DNA from 2 places in the Streptomyces sp. NPDC127595 genome. Region 1 is predicted to be linked to the other one. Evidence: riboswitches for the same ligand, from Rfam matches in the RefSeq annotation. Region 1 holds a riboswitch; the other holds the start of a gene.

Region 1 (4,720 bases):
CGAAGGACATGTGCATCGTCTCGTCGCGGAACACCCAGTTGGTGCCGGTCGCCAGGCCATGCAGGAGACCCCGGCTGCGGAACCAGTAGACGTACGCGAAGGCGCCGTAGAAGAAGAGGCCCTCGATGCACGCGGCGAAGCAGATCAGGTTCAGGAGGAAGCGGCGGCGGTCGGCCTTGGTCTCCAGGCGGTCCAGCTTCTCGACCTCGTTGATCCACTTGAAGCAGAACTCGGCCTTCTCGCGGATGGAGGGGATGTTCTCCACCGCGTCGAAAGCAGCCGCGCGGTCGTCCGGATCGGGCAGGTAGGTGTCAAGGAGCGTCAAGTAGAACTGGACGTGCACCGCTTCCTCGAAGAGCTGGCGGCTCAGGTACAGCCGCGCCTCGGGGGAGTTGATGTGCTTGTAGAGGGTCAGCACCAGGTTGTTCGCCACGATCGAGTCGCCCGTCGCGAAGAACGCGACCAGCCGGCCGATCATGTGCTGCTCGCCCTCCGACAGCTTCGCGAGGTCGGAGACGTCCGAGTGGAGGTCGACCTCCTCGACACTCCAGGTGTTCTTGATGGCGTCCCGGTAGCGCTCGTAGAAGTCCGGGTAGCGCATGGGGCGGAGGGTGAGTTCGAAGCCCGGGTCGAGAAGGTTCTTCTGGGGGGTGCTCACTGGCAGGCCTCGCATGATTCGGGGTTTTCGAGGGAGCAGGCGACGGCGTCCTCGTCGGGGGTCGCCTGGACGGGGATGGTCTTTTCGGGCTGGGCCTGCGCCTGCGCCGCGCGGGCGATGCGGGTCGCCGGGCGGGAACGCAGGTAGTACGTCGTCTTCAGGCCCGACTTCCAGGCGTACGCGTACATCGAGGAGAGCTTGCCGATGGTCGGCGTCTCCAGGAAGAGGTTCAGGGACTGCGCCTGGTCGAGGAACGGGGTGCGGGCCGCGGCCATGTCGATCAGGCCGCGCTGCGGGATCTCCCACGCCGTGCGGTACAGGTCGCGGACGTCCTGGGGGACCCAGGTGAAGCCCTGCACCGAGCCGTTGGACTCGCGCAGCGCCTCCCTCGTCTGCGCGTCCCACACGCCGAGCTGCTTCAACTCGGCCACCAGGTAGGAGTTGACCTGGAGGAACTCGCCGGAGAGCGTCTCGCGCTTGAACAGGTTCGACACCTGCGGCTCGATGCACTCGTAGACGCCCGCGATGGAGGCGATGGTGGCGGTGGGCGCGATGGCGAGGAGGAGCGAGTTGCGCATGCCGGTGGTGGCGATACGTTCCCGCAGGGCCGTCCAGCGCTCCGGCCAGGTCAGCTCGGTGTCGTAGTGGTCCGGGTGCAGGACACCCCTGGCGGTCCTTGTACGGGACCAGGCAGGCAGGGGTCCGTTGCGCTCCGCGAGGTCCGCGGACGCCTCGTACGCGGCGAGCATGACGCGCTCGGCGATACGGGTGGAGAGCGCCTTGGCCTCCGGTGAGTCGAAGGGCAGGCGCAGCTTGAAGAAGACGTCCTGGAGGCCCATCGCGCCGAGGCCGACCGGGCGCCACTTGGCGTTGGATCGGCCCGCCTGCTCGGTCGGGTAGAAGTTGATGTCGACGACCCGGTCCAGGAAGGTGACTGCGGTGCGGACTGTTTCGTCGAGGCGGTCCCAGTCGATGTCGCCGGCCGTCGTGTCGACGAACGCGCCCAGGTTCACCGAGCCCAGGTTGCAGACCGCCGTCTCGCCGTCGTCCGTGACCTCCAGGATCTCCGTGCAGAGGTTCGAGGAGTGGACCGTGTGGCCCGGCTCCGCCGTCTGGTTGGCGGTGCGGTTGGCGGCGTCCTTGAAGGTCATCCAGCCGTTGCCGGTCTGCGCGAGGGTACGCATCATGCGGCCGTAGAGGTCGCGGGCGGGGATGTTCTTCTTGGCGAGGCCCGCTTCTTCCGCCTTGCGGTAGGCCGCGTCGAACTCGTCGCCCCACAGGTCGACCAGTTCCGGCACGTCGGACGGGGAGAAGAGGGACCACAGCGCGTTTTCGTTCACCCGGCGCATGAACTCGTCCGGGATCCAGTGCGCCAGGTTCAGATTGTGCGTACGGCGGGCGTCCTCACCGGTGTTGTCGCGCAACTCCAGGAACTCCTCGATGTCGGAGTGCCAGGTCTCCAGGTAGACCGCCGCCGCGCCCTTGCGCCGGCCGCCCTGGTTCACCGCGGCGACCGAGGCGTCGAGGGTCTTCAGGAACGGGACGATGCCGTTGGAGTGCCCGTTCGTGCCGCGGATCAGTGAACCGCGGGAGCGGATACGGGAGTACGACAGGCCGATGCCGCCCGCGTGCTTCGAGAGGCGCGCGACCTGGTGGTAGCGGTCGTAGATGGAGTCCAGCTCGTCCAGCGGGGAGTCGAGGAGGTAGCAGGACGACATCTGGGGGTGGCGCGTACCGGAGTTGAAGAGGGTGGGGGAGGAGGGGAGGTAGTCGAGGCGGCTCATGAGCCGGTAGAGGGCCTCGACTTCGGTGAGGGCGCGCGTGGTGTCGTCCTCCGCCAGGCCGGACGCCACGCGCAGCATGAAGTGCTGGGGCGTCTCGATGACCTTGCGGGTGATCGGGTGGCGGAGGAGGTAGCGGCTGTGCAGCGTGCGCAGGCCGAAGTAGCCGAAGCGGTCGTCACCTTCAGTGTCGATCAGAGTGTTGAGGCGGGCCTTGTGCAGGCGTACGAAGTCCGCGGTGCGGTCCGCGATGAGGCCCTCGCGGTGGCCGACTGTGACCGAGTCGGAGAAGGTCCGCACGCCTTGTGAGGCGGCCTCGGCCGCGATGCTGATCGTCAGCAGTCGGGCGGCCAGTTTCGAGTAGACGGGGTCCTCGGAGATCAGGCCCGCCGCGGACTCGGTGGCCAGCTCGCGCAGTTCCGCGTTGTCCGCGCGTGCGGACCGGCCGCGCAGGGCGGCGGCGGCGACCCGGCCGGGGTCGGCGCCGGGGAGGTCGGCGGTGAGGTCCGTCAGGGTCCGCAGCAGTGCGGCACCGGGGCCGTCCGTCTCCACCGGGGCCTGCTGCGTAGTCGCTGAGGCCGGGTCGACTGGCGCGATGGTCACGTGGGGCTCTCCCTCGCTGGGCACGGGGCCTTGGGGAGGGCGGCGGGGCACACGAGCGCACGCCTTCTGACAGCGATGCGCCGCGTCCACCGGCCCATTCCGCGAGGCCCGGACGTCATGTCACCCGGGCCGGCCGGCCCGGGCACACTGTCGGCAGGTCCTCGGACTGGACTCCGTACGCGAACGAACGCGCATAAGTACACCGTTGCGGGACAGTTCCGGATTCACACCGGATTCCCCTGCGGCGACAGCGAGCATGAGCATACATCTTGTGCCGGGTCTCGGTAGTACCCCCACATGTTGTGTCGTGTCGGCTTCGGAGGGTGTCAGAGGGGCAACTCGTAGGTGAGGAGCAGGATGTCGTCCAGGTGGGGGACGGGGTTCCAGTCGCGCTGCGGGTTGCGGGTGAAGCCGAGGCGTTCGTAGATGCGGTGGGCCGTGTGCATGGTGCGCTGGGTGGAGAGAACGACGCGTTCGCAGCCGTCGGTGGTGCGGGCGCGGGCTATGCAGGCGCGGACGAGGGACTCGCCGGCTCCTCGGCCGCGGGCCGGGCGGGCGACGGCGAGCATGCGGATCTCGGCCTCGCCGGGGCGGGCGATGTCGGACATGGGGCCGCCGGCCGGTACGAAGGTCACGCCGCCGAGCAGTTGGCTGCCTTCGACGGCGACGAGCACCTCGGCGGCCGCTGCCCGTTTGGCGACGTCCCGTAGCTCGGCGAGGTATCCGTCGCTCTCGCCGAAGTCGAGCAGGCCGTCGCCCAGGTAGGCCTGCGCGGTGATCTCGCCGACGGTGTCGTAGTCCTCGGGGCGTGCCCGTCTGATGACGATGTCCATGGGGGGCAGTGTGCCGGAGGGTGCGGTCAGGGGGCTGCCGGATTTCGCCGCCGTCGTGGGTCGGGGCCGTACCGGAGCATCCGTCCTCGGTCTGGCGCGGAATCGTTTACCCAAGAGGGGAACGGCGTTGACGCGCCAGCCGCTGCGGGCGGACGTTCCGGCACGTCCCCTTCTGCCGGTGGGGCGTGGCAGCAGCCACCAGCAGCACGTCCGGGGGAGGTCTCAGCCGGGGGTACGGGTTTCAGCCCGTCCGGCGTTTGAGGAAGAGCGCGTTCAGCGTGATTGCGGGGGTCTGGGGGCGGCCCCCAGGTGCGGGATGGGTAGGGGCGGAGGGGGCGAGAACCCCCACGGCCCCTACCCGGTGGTCAGTGCGTTGTTCCCGCCGTGGCCGGCGGGAGTTCTACCTGTACGCCCTTGTCGCCGGCGTCTGCCGTGTAGTCCTCGGGGCTGGTCTCGTCGATGCCGTCGGGGGCGTTGAAGGCGCGGAGGGCGAAGGTGAGGACGACGGTCACCAGGACGTTCAGGACGAACGCCGTCAGGCCGATGTAGCCGATCTCGCCGATGCCGGGGATCTCCTTGGAGCTGCCGCCGAAGTGCTTCTGGGTGGGGGAGGCCACGCCGTACGCGGCGAGGGTGCCGTAGAGCATGCCGACGGCCCAGCCCGCGAGGAGGGCCCAGCGGTGGAACCAGCGGGTGAAGAGGCCGCCGACCAGGGCCGGGAAGGTCTGCAGGATCCAGATGCCGCCAAGGAGCTGGAAGTTGATGGCGACCGTCTTGTCCATGGTGAGGACGAAGACGAGGGCGCCGACCTTCACGAGGAGGGAGACCAGCTTGGAGACCTTGGT
Region 2 (4,720 bases), on a different contig from region 1:
CTTGTCGATCAGCAGGTACTCGGCCGGCAGGCGGTTGCCCTTGCCGAGGTAGTTGCGGAAACCGTCGACGGTCGGCTCGAGCGCGGCGAACGACTCGACGTCCGTCTGCTCCTGCGTGGCGTCCACGCGGCCCGGCGTGAAGGGGACCTCGACGTCGAAGCCGGCGTCCTTGGCGGCCTTCTCGACACCCGCGGCACCCGCGAGGACGATCAGGTCGGCCAGCGAGATCTGCTTGCCGCCGGCGTTGAAGGACGTCTGGATGCCCTCCAGGGTGCGCAGCACCTGCGCGAGCTGGTCCGGCTCGTTGACCTCCCAGCCGATCTGCGGCTGGAGACGGATACGCGCACCGTTGGCGCCGCCGCGCTTGTCGCTGCCACGGAAGGACGAGGTCGCCGCCCACGTGGTGGAGACGAGCTGGGAGACCGACAGACCCGAGGCGAGGATCTGGGCCTTGAGGGCGGAGATGTCCGCGGCGTCGACGAGCTCGTGGGTCACCGCGGGGAGCGGGTCCTGCCACAGCAGCGTCTCGGACGGAACCTCGGAGCCGAGGTAGCGCACGATCGGGCCGAGGTCGCGGTGGGTCAGCTTGAACCAGGCGCGGGCGAAGGCGTCGGCGAACTGGTCGGGGTTCTCGTAGAAGCGCCGCGAGATCTCCTCGTACGCCGGGTCGATGCGGAGCGCGAGGTCCGTCGTCAGCATCGTCGGAGCCTTGGTCTTCGACGGGTCGTGCGCGTCGGGGATGGTGCCCGCGCCCGCGCCGTCCTTCGCGACCCACTGGTTGGCGCCGGCGGGGCTGGACGTCAGCTCCCACTCGTAGCCGAACAGGTTCTGGAAGAAGTAGTTGCTCCACTGGGTCGGCGTCTGCGTCCAGGTGACCTCCAGGCCACTGGTGATCGCGTCGCCGCCCTTGCCGGTGCCGTAGCTGCTCTTCCAGCCGAAGCCCTGCGCCTCGATCGGGGCGGCCTCGGGGTCGTCGCCGACGGCGTCCGCCGGGCCCGCGCCGTGGGTCTTGCCGAAGGTGTGACCGCCCGCGATCAGGGCGACCGTCTCCTCGTCGTTCATCGCCATCCGGCGGAAGGTCTCACGGATGTCGCGGGCCGCGGCCAGCGGGTCCGGGTTTCCGTTCGGGCCCTCGGGGTTGACGTAGATGAGGCCCATCTGGACGGCGCCGAGCGGGTTCTCCAGCTCGCGGTCGCCGGTGTAGCGCTGGTCGTCGAGCCAGGTGGTCTCGGGACCCCAGTAGACGTCCTCGTCGGGCTCCCAGACGTCCGCGCGGCCGCCGGCGAAGCCGAAGGTCTCGAAGCCCATCGACTCCAGGGCGACATTGCCCGTGAGGATCATGAGGTCGGCCCACGAGATGCTCTGGCCGTACTTCTTCTTGACCGGCCACAGCAGACGGCGGGCCTTGTCCAGGTTGCCGTTGTCCGGCCAGCTGTTGAGGGGGGCGAAGCGCTGCTGGCCGGCGCCGGCGCCGCCGCGGCCGTCGCTGATGCGGTAGGTGCCCGCGCTGTGCCAGGCCATACGGATCATGAACGGGCCGTAGTGCCCGAAGTCGGCCGGCCACCACTCCTGCGAGTCCGTCAGCACCTCGGCGATGTCCGCCTTCACGGCGGCGAGGTCGAGGGTCTTGAACGCGGCGGCGTAGTCGAAGTCCTCACCGAGGGGGTTGGACACGGCAGGGTTCTTCGCAAGGATCTTCAGGTTGAGCCGCTCCGGCCACCACTGGCGGTTTCCGCCGCCCTGGGTCGGGTGCGGGGCTCGGTCGTGCGCGACCGGGCAGCCACCGCCGCCCTCCGTTTTCGCGTCTGTGACGATTGCGTCGTGGTTCTCAGTCATGGGAATCCTTCCGGACCTGGCGGATCACGGTGCTCAGGAACTGCGGGCGGTGGAACGGTCGGGCGGGGGGTACGAAGACTGGGGTGGGCGGCGGCGGAGTCGGGATGACCGGCCTCGCCGACCTGCGGAGGGCCTCACATACGACCGAGAGGGAGATATGGCTCGCGCGACCGCGCATCCCGGAGGGGATGGATCGCCTCGAAGCCGAGGTGGTCCCGTCACGTCTCTGTCTCATGCCGTACTGGAGTCTTCCTGTCCCTTGGCTATCGCCGGAACCGATCCTACGATGGACCGAGTCCAAGTCAAGAAGCGGGCCAAGCCCATATCCAACCGGGACCCGGACGTCCACCGGTAAACTCCGGGCATCCCACTGAACCTGAATAGGTGAACCGATATGAGTGACCTGCTGGAGCGACTGCGAGGACGTGGCTGGCGGATGACCTCCCAGCGACGTGTCGTTGCGGAGGTCCTCGACGGCGAGCACGTCCACCTCACGGCCGACGAGGTGCACGCCCGCGCGGCACAGCGACTGCCGGAGATCTCCCGCGCGACCGTCTACAACGCCCTGGGCGAGCTGGTCTCCCTCGGTGAGGTGCTCGAGGTCTCCACCGACGGCCGCGCCAAGCGCTACGACCCGAACGCCCACCACCCCCACCAGCACCTGGTGTGTTCCAACTGCGGCACCATTCGCGACGTCCACCCGGCCGGCAATCCACTGGCCGACCTCCCGGCGGAGGAGCGCTTCGGCTTCACGGTCTCCGAGGTCGAGGTCACCTACCGCGGACTGTGTCCCTCCTGCGCCTAGACCGGCATCGGCCCTTGGTCCTTGGCCTTCGCCCGTTTGTTACGCTCGGGGCGCGTCCCGTGGGGGAAGTCCGGTGAGAGTCCGGCGCTGACCCGCAACGGTAAGCGTGGCAGGCCGTTTCGGTCCGTCGCGTGAGCCCGATTACCCGCGGGGTGGCATGTGACCCGATGACGCTCGCCGCGGACTGCGAGAGGGGACCGCACGGTTCGGCTGTGCTGCCCATCCCTTGCTTGTGTTCACGAGGCGGCCCGAGGCTTAGGACCCGCCGCCCGTGCGCCGAATACCCGTCGTGCCGCTGGTGGTTGGGCTGGCGCTGTTGCTCTGTCTGTCGCTCCTCTGCGGGGTCGGGCTGGGCGCTTCGGGGATCGGGTGGGGGCGGGTACTGCGGTTTCTGTGGGCCGGGGTGACCGGCGGCGGTATCGAACCCGGTGACGTCGCCCCGTACACCATCGTCTGGGAGATCCGGCTGCCGCGTGTGGTGCTCGCCGCCGTCGTCGGTGCCGGGCTCGCGGCCGTCGGCGTCGCCGTACAGGCCATGGTGCGCAACGCGCTCGCCGATCCGTTCGTGCTCGGGATCTCCTCCGGCGCCGCCGTGGGCGCCAACGCCGTCATCCTGCTGGGCCTGTTCGCCGGTCTCGGGGTGTGGGCGCTGTCCGTCGCCGCCTTCGGGTCGGCGCTGGCCGCCATGGCGCTCGTCTACGCGGTGGCCAGATCACCGCTCGGGCTCACGCCGCTGCGCCTGGTGCTGACGGGGACGGCACTCGCGTACGGCTTCGAGGCCCTCACCACCATCATGGTCTTCGGCGCGGCCCGCGGTGAGGCCGCCCGGTCGGCGATGATGTGGCTCCTGGGCAGCCTGGGCGGCGCGACCTGGGAGAAGGTGCCGCTGGCCGCCGCGGTGGCGCTCGCGGGGTGGGCCTGGCTGCTGCGGCGGGCCGAGTCGCTGAACGCCCTCGCCATGGGCGACGAGACCGCCGCCGCGCTCGGCGTGCCGCCCGGGCGGTTGCGCCGGGAGCTGTTCCTCGTCACGGCCGGCGTGACCGGATGTGTGGTCGCCGTCAGCGGGGCCATCGGGTTCGTCGGACTGATGGTGCCGCATGTCGTACGGATGCTGGTCGGCGCCGATCATCGGCGGGTACTGGTGGTGGCGCCGCTCGCCGGAGCCGTCCTGCTGGTGTGGGCCGATGTGCTGTCCCGGCTGCTGCTCGCCCCGTGGGAGCTGCCGGTCGGCGTGATCACCGCCGTGGTCGGCGTGCCCGCCTTCCTGCTGCTGATGCGGCGCGGCGGCTATGCGTTCGGAGGGCACTGACCGATGCGGCTCGATGTGGAGGGCGTGTCCGTCGACGCCGGTGCCGTCCGGCTCGTGGACGACATTCGACTGAGCGTGGGCAGTGGGGACTTCGTCGGTCTCGTCGGGCCCAACGGGAGCGGCAAGTCGACGCTGTTGCGGTGCGTGTACCGGGCGTTGCGGCCGGCGGGCGGGGTGGTGCGGCTCGACGGGGACGACGTGCACACGATGGACCCGCGGGCCGCCGCCCGGCTGCTCGCCGCGCTGCCGCAGGAGTCGTCCGCCGAGTTCGACTTCACCGTCGCCGAGGTGGTCGGGATGGGGCGGCTGCCGCATCAGGGTCGTACCGCCAAGGAGGACCGGGCGATCTGCGCCGACGCCATGGCCCGTACCGGAGTCGCGCATCTCGCTGAACGCGGCTTCCTCGCGCTCTCCGGTGGCGAGAAGCAGCGCGTCCTGATCGCGCGGGCGCTCACCCAGCAGCCGCGCGTGCTGGTCCTGGACGAGCCGACCAACCACCTCGACATCGCCCACCAGTTGGACGTGCTGTCGCTGGTCCGGGGCAGTGGCCTGACCGTGCTGGCCGCCCTGCACGACCTCAACCTCGCCGCCGCCCACTGCGATCTGCTGTACGTGATCGACGGGGGCCGGGTCGTCGCGTCGGGCCCGCCGCACGACGTGCTCCAACCGGCGCTGTTGGCCGAGGTGTTCGGGGTCCGCGCCCATCCCGTGCGCCATCCGGAGACCGGTGCCGTGCAGTTGCTCTTCGACCTTCTCCCCTCGGCCCGATA

What was found. Region 1 has a riboswitch for cobalamin ahead of ACFVKT_RS16935 (ribonucleoside-diphosphate reductase subunit alpha). Riboswitches for the same ligand answer to the same signal wherever they lie in the genome.
Region 2: linked by a shared signal. The riboswitch ahead of ACFVKT_RS17090 (FecCD family ABC transporter permease) and the one ahead of ACFVKT_RS16935 (ribonucleoside-diphosphate reductase subunit alpha) in region 1 are both predicted to bind cobalamin.

Annotation. Positions count from the first base shown of each region.
Region 1 covers NZ_JBHXWK010000004.1:619,812-624,531, reverse strand. Annotated here, with positions in the region: gene ACFVKT_RS16940 (ribonucleotide-diphosphate reductase subunit beta) at 1-673, opposite strand, end outside; gene ACFVKT_RS16935 (ribonucleoside-diphosphate reductase subunit alpha) at 655-3,042, opposite strand; cobalamin riboswitch at 3,177-3,336, opposite strand; gene ACFVKT_RS16930 (GNAT family N-acetyltransferase) at 3,369-3,875, opposite strand; gene mctP (monocarboxylate uptake permease MctP) at 4,241-4,720, opposite strand, start outside.
Region 2 covers NZ_JBHXWK010000005.1:4,536-9,255, forward strand. Annotated here, with positions in the region: gene katG (catalase/peroxidase HPI) at 1-1,836, opposite strand, end outside; gene ACFVKT_RS17085 (Fur family transcriptional regulator) at 2,231-2,641, shown strand; cobalamin riboswitch at 2,657-2,809, shown strand; gene ACFVKT_RS17090 (FecCD family ABC transporter permease) at 2,913-3,950, shown strand; gene ACFVKT_RS17095 (ABC transporter ATP-binding protein) at 3,954-4,720, shown strand, end outside.